DNA from 4 places in the Sporosarcina pasteurii genome. Region 1 is predicted to be linked to each of the others. Evidence: riboswitches for the same ligand, from Rfam matches in the RefSeq annotation. Region 1 holds a riboswitch; each other region holds the start of a gene.
What was found. Region 1 has a riboswitch for S-adenosylmethionine ahead of AB1H92_RS12460 (methionine ABC transporter ATP-binding protein). Riboswitches for the same ligand answer to the same signal wherever they lie in the genome.
Positions count from the first base shown of each region.

Region 1 (4,884 bases):
ATATGAACAAGCATGGATGATTGTCGTTGAACCATCAGATGTTTCAGAACTAGATTCACTCATGTCAGCTGAAGAATACGATAAAATGACAATTGAGTAATCAATGAAAACCGAACGTCGGGAGAGTTATTCCCTGACGTTTTTTTCTTGCAATCATTCATGCATGAAATTTTGTGCATAAATGAGTATGATAAAGTTCATGGATGGAAAACTATACAGCAGTATTGCGTTTGAATAAATGGTAAACGAGGATGGAGGGATTGTGTGGACCGACAAAAAGTGATAGTCGTAGAAGGAAAAGCAGATCGCTTTCGGTTAAAACGGATCCTTGCTGAACCTGTTCAAATCATTTGTACATTTGGTACGATTAGTGAATATCATCTTGATGAATTGATGGAACCTTACGAGGCGAGTGAACTTTTTGTTTTTGTAGATGCGGATGATACAGGAGATAAAATTCGCACTTTATTCAAAAAAAACTACCCTTGGGCGATTCATTTATATACTGATGAATTTTATAAAGAAGTTGAAACGACCCCGTACGATATCTTGGCTGAACAATTGGATGGCTATTTTAATATTCACCGAGAATTTTTACTGTAAGAGGATGATGGTTATGGAAACGTGGACACGTGAACAATGGGAAACTGTGATGCATGATTCAAGTAAAGCTTTGTTCTATTTATATACGCCTATTTGTGGGACGTGTATGGTTGCGTCTAAAATGATGGAAGTAATTCATGCGATGAGGAAAAGTATACCAATGGGAAAGGCAGACTTGAATTATATTGAAGACTTAGCAGTAGACTATCAAATAGAAAGTGTGCCTTGTTTACTCATCGCAGAAGATGGTGTCATAAAAGAGAAAATCTATGCTTTTCAATCTGTTCCACATTTACTTGAAAAGATTGGTTGACAAAATTCAACTAAATGTGATAAGTTATTAGTTATTATAAAAGAATAGTAAAACTCTTATTAAGAGCGGCGGAGGGAAGTGCCCTATGAAGCCCGGCAACCATCACATTTGTGAAATGGTGCCAATTCACACAAAGCGGTTGCTTTGGAAGATGAGAGATTGGACAAACGATTTTTTTTAAAAAACGTAAAGCCTTTCTACTCACTTGGTGGAAAGGCTTTTTAATTTATCGGAAAGTAAACATACTATATGAGAGATAGTATCTACCAAAGCGTTCAAGCAATTGGATTTTAAATGAAGGTGGAAAAAAGATGATACATTTACAAGATGTTGTAAAACAATATGGGACAGGCCCAAATCAGATTGCGGCCGTAGATGGCGTCACGCTTTCGGTTAGGGAAGGCGAAATATTTGGCATCATCGGTTATAGTGGTGCAGGAAAAAGTACGTTAATCCGCCTATTAAATGGGCTTGAAATGCCAACTATTGGATCGGTTAAGGTTGGCGGATTAGAAGTTTCTTCAATTAAAGGTAAACAATTAAGATTGGCGCGTCAAAAAGTGAGTATGATTTTCCAACATTTCAACTTACTATGGTCAAGAACCGTGAAAGATAATATTGCTTTCCCACTTGAAATCTCAGGTGTTGCGAAAGCAGAACGTGAAAGGAAAGTAGCGGAATTGATCGAGTTAGTCGGTTTGAGCGGACGTGAAAATGCTTATCCGTCTCAATTATCGGGAGGTCAAAAACAACGAGTGGGCATCGCACGTGCACTTGCAAATGATCCGGAAGTATTGCTTTGCGATGAAGCAACATCAGCGCTAGATCCTGAAACGACTGACGCGATCCTCGACTTATTAACAGATATAAACGAACGTTTAGGTTTAACGATTGTCCTGATTACGCACGAAATGCATGTCATTCGTAAAATATGTCATCGTGTTGCCGTCATGGAAGCTGGAAAAGTCGTGGAAATTGGTGATGTGCTGGAAGTATTCCAAACACCGAAAGAGCCGATTACGAAACGATTCGTCGCACAATTAACAGAGTCTGCTGATGCAAAAGAGGCAATTGAGCATCTTAAAGAAGAGTTCCCGACAGGAAAGCTTGTCAAGCTTGCTTTTGTCGGCGAGCGCACAGAACAACCAATTCTTGCAAGTCTAATCCGTAAATTCAACATTGACGTCAATATTGTCCAAGGGAATATTTCCCATACACAAGCAGGGGCATATGGAACGCTCATTTTACAGCTTGTTGGTGACGATGAATTGATTGAAAAGGCAATTGGCTATCTTCATGAACAAGATGTACAGACGGAGGTGATTGGTCATGATTGAAAGCCTTCTACCAAATGTCGATTGGGATAAAATGTGGGAAGCAACTATAGAGACGCTTTACATGACCGTCATGTCAACGCTGTTTACATTTATTATCGGATTAGCGCTAGGCATCTTATTGTTTTTATCAGCCCCTGGACAATTATGGGCAAATAAATTCATTCATACGATTACCGGAGCCGTTGTAAATATATTCCGTTCCATTCCATTTATTATTTTAATTATATTACTAATTCCGCTTACAAAGTTACTTGTCGGGACAATGCGTGGACCTGAAGCAGCTTTACCGGCGTTGATTATTGGTGCGGCACCGTTTTATGGCCGTATGGTTTTAATTGCACTACAGGAAATTGACAAAGGTGTGATTGAAGCTGCAAAGTCAATGGGTGCAAAAACATCTACAATTATTTTCAAGGTGTTAATTCCTGAATCGATACCGGCCCTCATCTCAGGGATTACGGTTACAGCGATTGCGCTCGTGGGATATACGGCGATGGCTGGTGTTATTGGTGCAGGAGGGCTTGGTACATTGGCTTTCTTAGACGGTTTCCAACGTAGTCGAGAAGACGTCGTATGGGTCGCAACGATTCTAATATTAATTGTTGTATTTATTATCCAATTCATTGGAGATTTGTCTGTTAGAAAACTAGATAAAAGATAATTATTTGGGAACAATAGGCTTAGCTTATTTACCATATAAACATACGGAAAAGGGGAGTTCATACAATGAAAAAGTTTTTATCTGCGATTTTATTGGCGGCACTTGTGCTAACATTGGTTGCTTGCGGTACGAAAGACGATAAAACTACTGGTAGCGGCGATAAAGAAACAGAATTGGTTGTTGGTGCTTCAAACACACCTCACGCAATTATTCTGGAGCAGGCACAACCGTTATTGAAAGAAAAAGGCATTAATCTTGTGATTGAGGAATATACTGAATATGTGTTACCTAACAAAGATTTAGATTCCGGTGATTTAGATGCAAACTATTTCCAACACATCCCTTTCTTAGAATCTAATATTGCTGATCATGGTTACGATTTTGTCAATGCTGGCGGAATTCATATTGAGCCAATTGGTGTTTATTCGAAGAAGTATGACTCACTTGAAGCGTTGCCTGAAGGTGCAACAATTTTAATTAGTAACTCTGTTGCAGATCATGGTCGTGTACTTGCGATGCTTGAAGCACAAGGTCTGATTAAGCTTAAAGAAGGCATTGATAAAACGAAAGCAGAAGTTAAAGATATTGTCGAAAATCCGAAAAACATTCAATTCGATGCGAACTATGAAGCTGCATTGTTACCGCAACTTTATAACAATGACGAAGGGGATGCTGTTCTGATTAACTCAAACTTCGCGATTGATGCAGGATTAAACCCACTTGAAGATTCTATTGCGATTGAAGAATCCGACTCGCCGTACGTGAATATCATTGCAGTACGTGCTGGTGATGAAGACAAAGAAGAAATTAAAGCATTAGTTGAAGTATTAAAATCAGATGAAATTCAAGACTTTATTCTTGAGGAATGGGAAGGCATTGTTGTCCCTGTAAAATAAACTTAAAAACTAAAGCATCACTTCTTAATGAGGTGATGCTTTAGTTTTTTAATCAATTGAGGGGGTGTGAGAAAAGGACTAGAAGCGATTTTCGTGAAAAGTTCATTGGCGAGCTGAATAACATCTGGAATTCTGTTTAGCTTTTTTTGTATCCTTCGTGAAAAAGAACTATTCAGATGTTTGGTGAATTTATTTTCAGTGAAAAATGTTTATACGCGAACGATGAAAGTGATTTTTTGTCTAAAATTCGTCTTTTGGTGTAAGAAAAATTTGTTTTTTCTTAAAAAAAACTATGTTAATCTTATAGGCGATATGATATATTAGATGCAGTTTTAAAAAAGATAAAAAGGGGGAATCAATTTGAAATTTAGAATTGGTTTGATCGGAAGAATTATTATCGCGATTGCACTTGCTGTCGGTCTAGGATTATTGCTTCCGGCTATTCACGAAGGTTTTGCTAATTGGGTTGTCAGACTCTTCGCAACATTTAATATGTTGTTTGGCGGTTTTTTAAATTTTGTTGTCCCATTAATTATCATTGGGTTTATTGCACCGGGTATTGCGCAACTTGGGAAAGGGTCCGGGAAATTACTCGGAATTGCAACAGTATTTGCTTACGCATCAACAATATTCGCTGGAATAATGGCTTTTGTTGTAGCGACTGCTATCCTTCCTAATTTTATCGGGAGTGCAACTGACACGAGTGTTGCTGAGGCTGCGAGAGAGGCTGGGACTGCATTTTTTGACCTGGAAATGCCACCGGTTATGGGCATTATGACTGCGCTTCTTATTGCATTTTTATTTGGAATTGGAATGGCTTCGATTGGCAGTAAAACGATGTTACCAGTTTTCGAAGAGTTTCAATTAATAATAGAAAAAGTGATATCATTTGTCATTATTCCATTACTACCTGTCCATATTTTCGGGATATTTTTGAATATGACCTATACAGGCGAAGTTGGAAAAGTACTATCTGTCTTCGCATTAGTTTTTGTTATGATTATTATACTTCATCTATTAATGTTAACAATTCAATACACAGTTGCTGGTGCAATGTCAAAGCGAAATCCATTG
Region 1 covers NZ_CP160452.1:2,595,122-2,600,005, reverse strand. The annotation lists gene gcvH (glycine cleavage system protein GcvH) at 1-100, shown strand, start outside; gene AB1H92_RS12470 (toprim domain-containing protein) at 265-603, shown strand; gene AB1H92_RS12465 (thioredoxin family protein) at 617-916, shown strand; SAM riboswitch class I at 970-1,074, shown strand; gene AB1H92_RS12460 (methionine ABC transporter ATP-binding protein) at 1,228-2,253, shown strand; gene AB1H92_RS12455 (methionine ABC transporter permease) at 2,246-2,914, shown strand; gene AB1H92_RS12450 (MetQ/NlpA family ABC transporter substrate-binding protein) at 2,980-3,810, shown strand; gene AB1H92_RS12445 (dicarboxylate/amino acid:cation symporter) at 4,171-4,884, shown strand, end outside.

Region 2 (4,884 bases), 1.4 Mb from region 1:
AAAGCGGCTGTTGTCGGCATGACAAAAACTTGGGCAAAAGAATTAGGGCGGAAAGGCATTAATGTGAATGCTGTCGCACCAGGTTTCACGCTCACTGCGATGGTTGAGGCCATGCCTGAAAACGTTGTTGAAAAGATGAATGCAATGGTTCCTCTACAAAGATTAGGAACACCTGATGACATTGCAAATGCTTATTTGTTTTTAGCTTCTGACGAGGCGTCGTATGTTCATGGTCATGTCCTGCATGTAGACGGCGCGATTACAATGTAAATCTATATGGATTAGATTGAAAGGCTCATTCTACTAGGCATGAATGGGCTTTTTTGTGCGAAGATACTCTCGAAGGACATACAAACAGTCAATTTAGCATTCATGGTATAATAGAAAAGAATAGACAGGGAAGAGGGGGAAAGATAGATGGATGTGAAATTTCCAATCGGGACATTACAAGTTCCAGAAAAAGTAACAGTAGAAAATGTTCAAGAGTGGCTGGAGGAAATCCAATCTTACACGTCTCGATTAAGAGACATTGTTGATTCATTAAATGAAGAGGAATTGAATAAAACTTATCGTGCCGGCAGCTGGACCGTTCGTCAACTGGTTCATCACATTGCAGATTCCCAGTTGAACATGTATCAACGATTGAAAATGGCTCTAACAGATGAGAATCCAACTGTACCAGATTTTGATCAAGATCAGTGGGCGGTTCAGCCAGATACCAAACTACCTGTAGAAAGCTCTATTAGAATGCTTGAAGGTATAAATGAGCGCGTCGTATCTTTAGGAAATCATTTATCTGAGGAGCAATTAAATCGATATTTTACTCACCAGAAAAATGGTAAGATCACCGTTGCAACAAAAGTTGCAAAATTAGCTTGGCACGAAGAGCACCACTTAGCGCATATAAAAATTGCATTATCCAAGTAAATCTATTATAAATTGGTGCCAGGTTTCAAAACGATGTTAACATTGTTTTAAAGCCTGGCGATTTTTGGTTTGCTTATGTTTAGCACCTGTATTTCATCGATTATTTACCGAGACGCAATAAATCCTTTCCTTTATATGTATCCGCATGAATAGGATTGTGCAAATGTGTACAAAACTAATCCTCAGTGCTAGTTTTAAAACAGTTCAAAGTGGAATAGGAACCTTGTGTCGATAATTTTGAAAGGGTGAATAAAATGCAGGTGACAGAGGCACTCATAGAAGCATTTTTAAATGGTAATGACGAAATAAAGTACATGTTTAATCAGAAAACAAAGGAAATTCTTATCTCAGAGGAGTCGGAAATCGGTAGGGATGATAACGATACAGGAGAATTCTTAGTGCCAATTCCACAAATGACTTCGTCTGAAGCATATGACTTAATGGTTGATTTCGCCAAAAAGCAAGAGCCAGAAGTTACCCAACGCTTAATAGATGCGCTTAATGGGAAAAAGCCTTTCCGTTCATTTAAGGATCAAATTAGAGGACAGGAAATTGAACAGGCATGGTACGACTATGAGAATGATTATGCCAAAAGAAAAATGTCGACGTGGTTAGAGCATTCTTTATGAGTGCCTGGCGCTGGTCATTCAGAGCAAGCTGAGACTGGATACGCTTTCTTTGACGAAAAGTTATGATATACTGGAATCAACTAAATAATAGACTCTTTTCTTATTAGGAGAGACGGAGGGAATTGGCCCGACGAAGTCTCAGCAACCTGCTAGCTGGTAAGGTGCTACATCCAACAGGCGAACCTGAATGATGAGAAGAAATTTTGCAAATGCACTCTTCTCTTAATCGGGAATAGTTTTTTATTTGGGAAAATTTCGGGAGGAATTACAATGACAAAGTTAAAACAGCTTTATGCAGAGCAATAACAATTGAAGGAGCAAGAGGTAACGGGGGCAGCATCTTCCATCCAAAGACACCATAAACTTGCGCAGTTGCAGAAGGAAATTGATTATTATGAACTGGGAGATACGATTTCACGGAAAGACATTCAGGTCAAACTGGCTGAAATCGAGGGAATTCAGGAAGAGATTAATCGTTTAACGGCAGTTGTAGAGGAGAAAAGACGTACGTTACTTACACATGTCTTCGGAGAACAAACAATCATTCAATGATAGAGCCATTGACGAGATGATTGTGGAGGATAATGCTAACTAAAAATAAAGAGCCTATCTCCTGTTTTTTACATGGAAATAGGCTTTTAATTTACCATATTATGATTTCCTCAAGATCTTCTCCATCGCTTTACCTTTTGCTAATTCATCAATGAGTTTGTCCAAAAAGCGAATTTCCTGCATCAATGGTTCTTCGATATTTTCCACTCGGATGCCGCAGACCACTCCTTTGATTAGCGTCCGTGAAGGATTCAATTGGGGCGCTTCTGCAAAAAAGGTCTCAAAGTCTATCTTTTTTTCGATTTGTGCTTCTAATTCTGCTTGGGAATATCCTGTCAACCAACGTATAATTTCATCAACTTCTGACTTTGTACGTTCTTTTCTCTCTGCCTTCGTAACATAATGGGGATAGACGCTAGAGAAGCTCATTGAATAAATTTTATGTTTGGTCATGAGATTGGCTCCTTTATATTTCTACTTATGGATAAATCATTTTATTGAGCATCAATAAAGATTGTAACAAGTATAACATTTTTTTATATAATGTTTTAAGGTATTATTGAAGCGTAAATATATTAACTATCAGTTAATCCTCCTCAAAATGAAAAAGGATTTTTTTATTTCTTTTTACGTGCGCAATATCCGCTGTTACAAAATGAATCGTCGATATGGATAATTCATGACCACCAAAAAACATCGGCTAAGCCCGATGTTTTTTGGAACTGCATAGGACATAGTTATACAGTTACTGCCGAATAATTTGAATGAGGTTGCCGCTCTTTATATTGGATTAAAATCTTATATTGTATCAATTCATTACTAATTTTTCAGTGAAAAACTGTCTAGTTTTCTGTAAAGGGTATTTCGACCAATTCCAAGAATACGCGCTGATTCAGCAACATTTCCGCCTGTTTTATTCATAGTTTCTAAAATCACTTTACGCTCCGTGTCTTGCAGTAAAGAGCCTGTCGTCTCTCGTTTTTGAAAATCCGATAAAATATAGTTTGGAAAAGATTGAATATCAATCGTATCGCCTGTAGATAAAAAGGCAGCTTCACGTATCGCACTACTCATTTGACGAACATTCCCAGGCCATGAATAATCTTCAATGAACTGCTCTGCAACAGGAGAGAAAGTAAGTGGGTATCTATGAGTCTCTCCCTGAATTTTAGATAATAATTTATAGGCAAATTGTAAGCGGTCTTCACGCTTTCGAAGTGGGGGCAGTACGATAGATATGCCTTGTAAACGGTAATATAAATCGGCACGAAAACTGCCTTCTTGCACTTTTTCCCAAAGGTCGGTATGTGTAGCAGTAATAAGTCGAACATCCACTTGAACAGACTTTACGCCACCGATTCTTTTCACTTTGAAATCTTGAAGGACCCGTAATAATGTGGTTTGTATATCAATAGGAAGTTCGGCAATTTCGTCTAGGAAAAGGGTGCCTCCATGTGCCTGTTCGAAGACGCCGGGTTGTCCCGATTGCTTTGCTCCTGTATATGCCCCAGCTTCATAGCCAAATAATTCACTTTCAGCCAGGCTTTTGGTAATGCCACCACAGTTGAGAGCGACGAATGGTTTTGTTGAACGTGTACTGGCTTGATGAATGGCTTGGCTTACCATTTCCTTTCCAGTGCCACTTTCCCCAGTAATTACAATTGTATAATCTGTTTTAGCGGCTTTTTTTGCTGTGGAAAGTGCTGACTTAAGTGTTTTATCCGCCCCATAAATGTCATTAAATGAATAGGAAGACGTGCTTTTTCTATCTGTAGTGAACTGTTTTGTAGCAGTTTTTATTTTTTCTGTATATGCAAAATTTTGGGGACGAGAATCATATACAATTGAAGCGAAAAAACATTTTTGTTCAGTACCTTTTGTGTAAAGCCGGATCAAAGAAGTGGAGCTGGTCTTCATGGTTCTAGATAGCAACTCGTCTGTGTTTGAGAACAATTCTTCTAGGTAAATCGGAGTGACTAACAAGTTATCTATCCGACATAGGCGATGTGCTTCACGATTCATCCCAATAACTTGTCCGTGTAAATCGACTGCAAATAAAGCTTCATAGTATTTTTTTGATTCTGGATAAAGGGAAAGGACAAGTTGTGGCTTAGGTTGACGGACGAGCATCCAGTTCTCTATGCTACGAGAAATGTTATCTACCATCCCAAGCATCGCAGGATGGTAGGCGCTAAAATGTCCACTTATATTCAAAACTGCATCCAATTCTCCAATAGAATTAAAAATAGGGGAACCAGCACAAAATAGCGTACGATGGGATGGTAAATAATGCTCACTACCAATAACAGTCAATGGTTTTTGCTCAATGGCAACAGTGCCCGCTGAATTCGTACCACGCATCTGCTCGGACCAACAAGCCCCGTTTTGTAAATTATTTTTTTCTGCTTCATCTAGAAATGAAAGATTACCTATGCTATTGAGTAAATAACCTGAGGAGTTAGAAATGGCAACAATTGTGTTGGAAGACTTTAAAGAATATGCCAAGCTTTCAATTGTCGGATGCATGCTATTCAATAAATCTCTTTTTTTCTCTTGTTGAAGTTTAAGTTCATATTCTTGGAGCATAGCTTCTTGCGTTTTAGCCAAGTTAGCACCGTGTTTTTTGCTCCGCTCCCAAGATTTTATCAAGTCTTTATTTGCCAAGACTGTATTCATTCTTCAACCTCCCTCGCAACAATTAACAGTAAATTCTAAATACATTAACAGGTTATCACAGTTTGAAGGTACAATCAATCGCGTTAAATCGGGACGAATT
Region 2 covers NZ_CP160452.1:1,221,162-1,226,045, forward strand. The annotation lists gene fabG (3-oxoacyl-ACP reductase FabG) at 1-270, shown strand, start outside; gene AB1H92_RS05515 (YfiT family bacillithiol transferase) at 418-927, shown strand; gene AB1H92_RS05520 (UPF0158 family protein) at 1,182-1,556, shown strand; SAM riboswitch class I at 1,654-1,753, shown strand; gene AB1H92_RS05525 (hypothetical protein) at 1,866-2,108, shown strand; gene AB1H92_RS05530 (DUF2200 domain-containing protein) at 2,208-2,561, opposite strand; gene AB1H92_RS05535 (sigma-54-dependent Fis family transcriptional regulator) at 2,928-4,784, opposite strand.
Region 2: it holds a riboswitch for S-adenosylmethionine, as region 1 does, so the genes downstream of both, AB1H92_RS05525 (hypothetical protein) here and AB1H92_RS12460 (methionine ABC transporter ATP-binding protein) in region 1, are expected to answer to the same signal.

Region 3 (4,884 bases), 280 kb from region 1:
AATGTCCATTCATGTGCACATTCTGGACAAACTATGAGGTTGCCATCTTCATACGTATACTCCGAATGACATTTCGGGCAATTTGGTAAATCGTTCATATGATTTTTCCTCCAATTTCTCAATTCATCTTCTTTAATTTATCACTTTCGCGCGTCTCCAACGACCAAAACGGTAATACAAAAATGCAAACAGGCTGCTGATGACAAAGCTTATGCCAATCCCTAAAGCAATCCCCTTTTCACCGTAAATCGATGACATCGTATACGTGAGCGGGAAACGCAAGATCCAAAACGAAATGATATTCAAAATGAGTACTTGGAACATGGCGCCTGCTGCACGAACCGCTCCATTTAAAATAAAGTTTATACCTAAAAACGGATAGAAGAAAGCAACCATTTTCAAATACTTTGTTCCGAATTCAACTGCGTCTGGTTCTTGGATAAATAAACGAATGCCATAAGTAGCAAATAAAAACATTATAGAAGCTAAAACAATCATAACACCTAAATTATAAATGAATCCATAAAACGTAATTTTATGCACACGTTCCCATTTATTCGCGCCAATATTTTGCCCAGCCATACTATTCACGGCTACGCCAAGCGCCTGTGCCGGCAGCATAATTAAACTATCCAAACGTTGGGACGCCCCGTACCCCGCAACAACCGGCGCACCAAATGAAGCAACGACACTCATAATGGCCATAGACCCTGCAGAGATGACACTCATTTGAAGCCCTGCTGGAATTCCCAGCTTCAAAATACTCCCTACTTCCTGCTTTGACGGCAACGAAGGTTTTGAAAAAGGGACAAGATTCTTCGTTACCGTGAAATAAACACCTAGGCCAAACGCTACACCTTGAGAAAGAATTGTCGCATAGGCCGCGCCTTCAATTCCCCAGCCGAATACGCTAATAAACACGGGATCTAAGATCGTATTTAAAATGACGGCTGTCAATACAAAATAGAGGGGCGTTTTTGAATCACCTACTGAGCGGTAGACCGTTCCAATGAAATTATAGCCAAATAAAAACAACATCCCGATGAAGTTAATTTTCAAATAAGCAGAAGCCATGGGGACCATTGTTTCGGGCGTCCCAAGCCAACTTAAAATATGTTCTGATAAGACATATCCGGCGATACCTAATGAAATTGACATCAATGTAAGCATGACGACAAAGGCATTTAAGTATCGTTTGAGTCCTTCTTCGCTTCCTTTCCCTTTTTGTTGGGATAAAATCGTCAAAGCGGCGTTGTTTAAACCGATGACAAAAGATAGGACGGTAAAAACAATTGTGCCTGAAATCGCCACAGCCCCCAGTGCATCCGCCCCGATTAAATTCCCAATCCATAAACTATCAATAAATTGATAAGAAATTTGGAGTAAATTTGTCAATATAATAGGTGCTGAAGAAATGAACAGCTGTTTAACAATATTCCCTTCCGTAAAGTCATGTTGTTTTGCCATGTCCTACTCCCCTCTTGTACCTCCCGACCGCTCTAATTCAAGCAATTGTTCTTTCATCGTCAAACCTGCACGAAAACCGCCTAGTTTACCATCTTTCGTCAACACCCGGTGACACGGAACGACGATTAAGACCGGGTTTGCACCAATGGCTCCCCCAACCGCACGAACCGCTTTTGGTTTTTGAAGGCGTTCAGCAACGTCCGTATACGAAATCGTGTCTCCATAAGGGATTGTTTGCAATACTTCCCATACACTTTGCTGAAAAGGTGTCCCATACAAATCAAGCTGACCTGTAAAAATTTGACCTTTTCCATCTATAGTAGCACGTAGTTCATTTACATAAGGCTCTATGACCTCCTGATTTTCTTCCATAAGCGCATTGCGAACACGCTTCGCCACCCAATTGGAGAGCTCTTCGAAAGGAGCATCCGGCGTTCCGATGTAACATAATCCTTTTTCTGTCGCAGCCATATACATGGACCATTCCGCAAGTTGCACCTCTAACCAATAAACCGTTTGTTTCATATGTACTCCCCCCCATTCCTATCCTCTAATTTATAATCATTTTACATGTTTAACAGAATCTCTGCTTGTTTAATTCATCAAGTCGTGATAGCATAAATATAAATCTGTATCTTCCAACAATTTAATATTTTCATTTCTTATCCAGAGAGACGGAGGGATTGGCCCGATGAAGTCTCAGCAACCAGCCAGATGGCATTGGTGCTAATTCCAAAAGGTGTGATCGCCTTGAAGATAAGAAGATTGACTTCGTGATGATTAGGAGCACTCTTCTTATAGAGTGCTCTTTTTTTATTATAGAAAGGGAGGATTATATTGAAAAACAATCAGTTAGCCACTCAACTTGTCCAATTAGGAAATCGCAGTGATGCTAAAACAGGTGCGGTGAGTGCCCCAATTTATTTATCGACAGCTTTTGAACATACGGGCATTGGAGAATCCACGGGTTATGATTATTCTCGAACGAAAAACCCTACGCGTGCCCTTTTGGAAGAAGGTATCGCCAATTTAGAAAGTGGTGATGCAGGGTTTGCCTGTAGCTCCGGTATGGCCGCCATTCAGCTCGTCCTTTCAATATTTCGTTCGGGCGATGAACTCATTGTACCTGAAGATATTTACGGCGGCACATACCGTTTACTCGATGATTACGCGGATTTTTATTCAATTCAAACGACCTATACTGATTTTGCTAGCGTTGCCCAGGTAGAAGCATGTATTACACCAAAAACAAAAGCGCTATTTATTGAAACGCCAACAAATCCACTCATGGAAACGATTGATATTCAAGCATACGCGGCACTTGCTGAAAAGTATGAGTTACTCCTTATCGTAGACAATACGTTTCTAACGCCATATTTCCAAAGACCAATTGAGCTTGGTGCTCATATTGTTTTACACAGTGCTACTAAATATATTGGCGGCCATAATGATGTACTCGCAGGACTCGTTGTTGCGAAAGGGGATGCACTTTGCCAGCAATTAGGCGAGAATCATAATACGATTGGCGCAGTTCTTTCTCCAACCGATGCCTGGCTAACGATTCGCGGACTAAAAACGCTCCACTTGAGAATGAAACAACATGATGAAAATGCGAAAGAAATTGTGGCTTATTTAAAAACAGAGCCACTCGTGAAAGATGTGTTATATGCGGGGCAAGGCGGGATGGTATCTTTTCGTCTTCAAAAAAGCGAGTGGGTCAATCCGTTTCTGCAAAATCTCAACCTCATTACTTTCGCTGAAAGTCTTGGTGGCGTTGAAAGTTTTATCACGTATCCTGCCACACAAACCCATATGAGCATGCCGGAAGAAGACCGATTACGTCGCGGGGTTTGTAATAAACTACTGCGCTTTTCTGTCGGTGTAGAAGATTGCGATGATCTAATCGCGGATTTGAAACAAGTCTTTGCGAAATTAAAGCGCAAGGCCTATCAACAAACGGTCGTTAATTAGCAAACTTCGTTGTGCCTGCGAAATAAAAAGGCCGTCCAACCAGTCAAAATAGGCAGGTTGGACGGCTTTGAAAGTTAAGATTGTGGATAAAACGTTTTAGGAATTTGGCCAAAAGTACGTTTATGATAGAGAAGAGGATCTTTCTCGTTATTTTGGATATCTACTACTTCACCAATCATAATTGTATGGTCGCCAGCTTCAACTTTCTGATGAACTTTACATTGTAAAGTAGCTAATGAATCTTTCAGAACTGGTAAGCTTAGTTCGGACTTTTCCCACTCACATTGTGCAAAACGATCTGCAACACGACTTGCAAATAACTGACAGATGTCTCCTTGATCAGAAGCTAAAATATTCACTGAGAAACGCTCAACTTTTAAAAAGTCTTCATAGGATCCTGCATTTTTATCAATCGACCATAAAATAAGCAAAGGGTCTAGCGATACAGAAGCAAAAGAGTTCACCGTTAATCCCATCGGCTCATTTTGTTCGTTGAATGCTGTTACGACAGTGACACCCGTTGGATAATTTCCCATAACGGATTTGAAACTTTCTATCTTGTTGTCCATGATTCAAACCTCCATCATTATCTATCATCTATTATAGCGTACATGAAAATTGGCCAGTTGTGTCAATAAAATGCTTATTTTCGAATAAATCGACAACACCTTGTCAACTAAACTCGCACCTTGTCATTATTCTACTATACGAAGTACATGCAAGAGACGTTCCGATTTGTGAAAAACAAACGTGTAAAGTTGCGATTTACATATTAACTACCACACGTCTGTACACACCTTTTCCTGTACAGCGCAACTGCTCCCTTTATTTTGGTCTGCCTTTATACATAAAGATCCGGCGTCGTTTAAGTGCTGATTCTAGTTGTTGAATAAAGTTAGGATCAAGCCCTAATTTCTTAGCTTGATAATATGCCTTGATAAGTTCTTCATCTGTTAGACTTCTCATGATGCTGTACCGGAGTTCCCCTTTCTGGACGATTGTTAATGTCAGACAACGCGATAGTCCCTTACATTGATAAACCTGTTATACCAAGCCCCATTAGGTTAGTAACAGGAAATATTAAGTTTTTATTTTATATCAAAATAAAAGGAATAGTCAAACAAAAATAGAGCACAGCAATGATGTGCTCTTTTGATTGTTATTCATTCCGGAACTAAAGCCGTTACAACTCAGGAAACCTGATTATAATTATGCGTTTACTATTGTTTTTGTTTCGTTATAAAACGCCACAAAGCTTTCGACGACTTTGTCCAGGTAAGCGATTGTTGCTTCGTCTGTTAATTCTCCGGCTTCGTTGATTTTTTCATGAATTGAACCAATGTATACTTCATTTCCTGGTAAAATTTTCGGGGCTAATGCCGGGTTCGACAAGATTTCACGCAAGTGTAATTGGGCACGTACACTGCCTAAAACACCCATTGACGA
Region 3 covers NZ_CP160452.1:2,872,703-2,877,586, forward strand. The annotation lists gene AB1H92_RS13815 (zinc ribbon domain-containing protein YjdM) at 1-98, opposite strand, end outside; gene AB1H92_RS13820 (MATE family efflux transporter) at 133-1,467, opposite strand; gene AB1H92_RS13825 (methylated-DNA--[protein]-cysteine S-methyltransferase) at 1,471-1,992, opposite strand; SAM riboswitch class I at 2,127-2,230, shown strand; gene AB1H92_RS13830 (methionine biosynthesis PLP-dependent protein) at 2,305-3,438, shown strand; gene AB1H92_RS13835 (flavin reductase family protein) at 3,513-4,007, opposite strand; gene AB1H92_RS13840 (sporulation histidine kinase inhibitor Sda) at 4,264-4,404, opposite strand; gene AB1H92_RS13845 (NADPH-dependent FMN reductase) at 4,648-4,884, opposite strand, start outside.
Region 3: it holds a riboswitch for S-adenosylmethionine, as region 1 does, so the genes downstream of both, AB1H92_RS13830 (methionine biosynthesis PLP-dependent protein) here and AB1H92_RS12460 (methionine ABC transporter ATP-binding protein) in region 1, are expected to answer to the same signal.

Region 4 (4,884 bases), 950 kb from region 1:
CCAGTTTCGGACCAGCTAAAATTTGATTCAATTGCTTTCCACGAGAAATCTTCTCGTACAGGCAGTTCCGCCGTTATATTGTAATTACCTTCATATGGATAAATGACCTCTTCGATTGCCATGTTCACTCAACCTCCTTATCGATATGTAAAACGTCCAAAATTTCCGCCTTTTTTGATGCTAAGAATGAATCTCCTCTATCTCGGGGTTTTGCTGTCTCAATAGACATTTGTGCTTGTAAGGTTCCAGGCTGCCCGCCTAGGATGAAAATCCGATCACATAAGTAAAGTGCTTCATCAATATCATGCGTGACAATAATCATTGTTGTAGAACGGCTCTTCTGTATTTTTAACAATAAATCTTGCAATTGCATTTTAGTGAAAGCGTCAAGTGCGCTAAATGGTTCGTCAAGAAGTAAGACACCCGGCTGGCCAATAAGCGCACGTGCGATTGCAGTTCTTTGTGCCATGCCGCCTGATAAATCTTTTGGATAATGGTCTCCGAAATCAGATAAACCAACAAGATTCAAATACTCTTGAACATCTACTTTCTTCGCGTCCTTCGCACCGAATAGAATATTTTCTTTGACTGTGAGCCATGGCATTAATCTTGGCTCTTGAAAAATCATTCCGATAGGTTGCTCGCCTAACCCTGCAAGTTCGATGTCCCCTTCAAAGTCCTGATCTAGCCCCGATAGAACCCGCAACAGCGTACTCTTCCCACATCCGCTCGTTCCCAAAATCCCTACTGTTTCGCCTTCTTGGATGGAAAATGATATATTTTTAAATCCTGCAAGTCCGTCATTGAATGTTCTCGATGCCTGTTTTACTTTCAACATCATAATCCCTCCGTCATAGTTGATTTTGTAGATTGTCTTGCCACTTTAAAGCGCGGGCTTCCAAGGATTTCAATAAGTAATCGGTCGTTTTCCCGATGATTGCAAATAAAATAATGCTGGCAATGATGAGTTCTGGTGAATACGTATTTTGACCAAGAACGAGTAAATAGCCGAGCCCTTGACTCGCTCCCATTAATTCAGCAGCGACAACGAACATCCATCCTAACCCGACTCCGCTACGTAAACCGACTAGAAACGACGGAAGTGAAGCTGGAAAAATAATTCGGCGAACCGTTTGTAACGGTGTGAAATGATAAATCTTCCCCACTTCGATTAATTTGCGGTCGACCCCTTGAATACCTGAAACGATATTCAAATAGATTGGGAAAAACACACCTACTGCAATTAACATCACTTTCGAAGCCTCTCCAATTCCCATCCACAAGATGAACAATGGGACCCAGGCCAAAGATGGAATCGAACGAAATGCTTGAATTAACGGGTCCATCAGCTGCTCAAACCATTTAAAGTAGCCGACAACAGACCCCAATACTACCGCGGCTACCGTTCCTGCTAGAAAACCAATCAATACGCGGAAGAAAGTAATTCCTACATGCCCCCAAAGCGTACCTTCTTTCGCTAATTCAATAATCTTTTGTAAAATCGTTGTCGGAGCGGGAAAGACATAGGCGTCGAGTAAGTTGAAACGTACAGCTGCTTCCCATACGACTAAAAGAACAACCGGAATAATGAAGCCAAGTGCGAAACCCCTCACCTTTTTTAATTCAGCACCGACTTTAACCGACTTCTCTTTCGCTTCAAGCAATTCATTTTCATCTATTTTGACCGTCATGTCTTTTCCCCCTATTTCATTCGATTGCCTTTTTTGAATACCGATCAATAATTAATTCATTAACAATTTTTTCAACATCAACATTTTCTTTAATGACATTTTCAGCCTGCAACACATCACCAGCTGCATTCAGTGCTTCAATTTGCTTCGCGCCTGGGATCGGGTCCGAAAAGTCGTTTCGTTCTAGACTCTTTTGTGCAACTTCAAGTGCCATATCCGCCTCTTTTGCTAGGATTTCAGCGGCTTCCTCTGGATTTTCTACAACCCATTTTCTTGCCTTTTCATATACTTCAATTACTCTTTCAACAACTTCTGGATGTTGTTCCGCAAATTCGGATCGTACATTCAACGTTCCGTATGTGTTTTTATCATGATCGCGTAAAAATAATGCCGCACCAGAATCAATTTCAACTTTTGCCATATGCGGGTCCAACCCGGCCCATGCATCGACTTGATTTGTTAAAAGTGCATTCGCTCCATCTGAGTGCTGTAAATTCACGATTTCCAAATCCTTTGATGACAATCCTGCCTCCTCCAATGAACGAAGTAGGAAAATATATGGGTCGGTACCTAATGTTGCAGCTACTTTCTTTCCTTTTAAATCTTCTACTGATGCGATGTTTGAATCGCCCGTTGTCACAAGCGCTGTCCATTCAGGTTTTGAAAAAATATAAACAGACTCAATTGGAGAACCGTTTGACTTCGCAATTAATGCTGCTGCGCCTGCCGTTGAACCAAAGTCGACACTTTTAGAGTTTAAAAACTCAAGCGCCTTATTGCTTCCTTGACTCAGCACCCATTCCACTTCAATGCCTTCTTCATTAAATACTTCTTCTGCCCAGCCAAACTCTTTAAGCGCAAGGCTTGTCGGCGAGTAATATGCATAATCCAAAACAACTTTTTTCGGTTTATTCTTTTCCTCTCCCCCCGCGGATGAACAAGCCGCGAAGATGAACGTTACGCTAACAATGACTGTTAATAATTTAATCCATTTTTTCATTATCATTTCCTCCTACTAATTTATATTAACCAAATATGTATACTCGGTTTTATTGTGATCTAAATCTATGGTTTATCCCTTAATAAAATAAAGAAAAGCCCTCTTCATAAGAAGAGGGCCGAAAAATTCCTCCTCTTATTTTCCAGGTTTGGTAAACCTGTAGGATGTAGCACCTTTTCAGATAGATATCTGCTGGTTGCCGGGCTTCATAGGGCCTATTCCCTCCGCCGCTCTTAATAAGAGATCTATGTAGTTGTAAAAAAATCATTTATAAATTTAATTGATTGAAAATTATTATAGTCTGAAAAAATGTAATTGTCAACACTACATTTCGATTTTAGGTGATTAGTCATAGAAAAAATACTTTTATTTACAGATTTTAACTAATATCAGACAAACTTAAGATTGAACAAGGAAGATTAACACCAAGGAATAGCCAATCAAAAAAACCGCCAAACAACGTCACATATAATGTTCAGCGGCGATACGATTAAGAATTTCTATTCTTATTTTGACCAAATGCAGACTGTACTTGCCCTTCTTCAGTTTTCGCCTCATTCTTTCGAAACACTTCTGTAGCATTCGATTCGGCTGGATCAGAAAGCGGCAATTCGCCAGTGTCTACTGTATATTTGTCCACGTTTGGTTCGTAATCAGCTTTGTTCGGATAATTTTTATGCCTCATTGACATTTCTCATCACTCCTTTTACAAAGATAATGGAAACTTTTCTCTACGAGTACTAGAGATTTCTTACATTACAAAAACAATCGCTCCTATGTGCTATAGTTTAGCCGTTTTTATGTAAAGCTAATCTAAGTAAAAATGACCATCTGCTGTCTTTACTTTGCAAGACTTTATGAAAAGTTATAATTCCCACCAGCAGAAAAAACGCCTAAGCTTAGCTTAGACGTTTTTAAAATCAACCTATATCTACCAGTAAAGGTTCATTCCACCGGTATTTCCACAGTTACTTTAAATAGATCACCATCTATATCGATTTGCATGTCACCTTCGTGCATTTCGACAATGGATTGTGCGATAGCAAGCCCGAGTCCTGAGCCATCTGTATGACGAGAGGTGTCTGCTCGTTTAAATCGTTCAAACAGTTCATCACTATTTTCACTTAATTCATACTTAGAAATATTTTTCACAACAAATTGAGCACGGTCACCAACACGATCAAGATAAAGATAAACCCTCGTACCGGACATCGAATATTTCAACGCGTTGACAATTAAATTGTCCAACACGCGCCACCATCTTTGCCCATCCACATCTGCAACGAGAGCGGATTCTGGTAATTGTACCCGAAAGTCTAGTGATGAATTTGAAATCTCTTCCTCATTTTCTGCCAATGCTTGTTGCAATAACTGCGTTAAATCAACCTTTTGTTTATGGAGTTCTAAGTTTCCGCTCGCCATTTTCGACACTTCAAATAAATCCTCAATGAGCGTTTTTAAACGTGCTGATTTTTTATCGATAATGTCGACATATTTTAAACGATCCTCTTCCGTTAAGTTCGTTGATTTTAATAAGTCTGTATACGTAATGATAGAAGTTAACGGCGTTCTTAAATCATGACTCACATTCGTGATCAATTCTGTTTTTAACCGTTCACTTTTCGCTTGTTCGCTAATTGAAATTTGTACCCCTTCACGCAGTTGGTTTAAATGACGCGCGTGATTTGCAAGCGGTGACTTCCCTTTCACTTTAATTTCTTCATGCAATGTGCCGTTTGCCATTTTTTCAGTCGAAGAAAATATTCGGTTTAAGTAAGCCGAACGCTTCACAAAAATATAGAGGACCGGCAATCCCAAAAAGAATACAGCAGGCAAATAGGCAAGTATCAAAAACGGTTGAATCGCTACTATTGCAAAACCGAAACCAGCTAAGAAAAAACCAATGAGCAGAATAAACATTTGTACGCCTAACGTTCGATTTAAGAACATCGTTTGGAATGATTTTAAGAAACTCACTACATAACTCTCTGCAAAATCCCGTTCAAACACGCCCGCTTGTTTCCAACGCTCAATACTATTCACAAGTTGGAAGGCTAAAAATAATATACTCATAGCTAAAGCAATCAACCAAAATAACTGGTCCATCCATGCCCCCGAATAATAATCATTATAAAAGAAAGCCCCAGTCGCATCTCGGTGGATAAACTCAAATGTTAGTAAGAGTGAAAACAT
Region 4 covers NZ_CP160452.1:247,997-252,880, reverse strand. The annotation lists gene acsA (acetate--CoA ligase) at 1-122, opposite strand, end outside; gene AB1H92_RS01215 (ABC transporter ATP-binding protein) at 125-838, opposite strand; gene AB1H92_RS01210 (ABC transporter permease) at 852-1,691, opposite strand; gene AB1H92_RS01205 (aliphatic sulfonate ABC transporter substrate-binding protein) at 1,708-2,691, opposite strand; SAM riboswitch class I at 2,824-2,934, opposite strand; gene AB1H92_RS01200 (hypothetical protein) at 3,182-3,382, opposite strand; gene AB1H92_RS01195 (MFS domain-containing histidine kinase) at 3,637-4,884, opposite strand, start outside.
Region 4: it holds a riboswitch for S-adenosylmethionine, as region 1 does, so the genes downstream of both, AB1H92_RS01205 (aliphatic sulfonate ABC transporter substrate-binding protein) here and AB1H92_RS12460 (methionine ABC transporter ATP-binding protein) in region 1, are expected to answer to the same signal.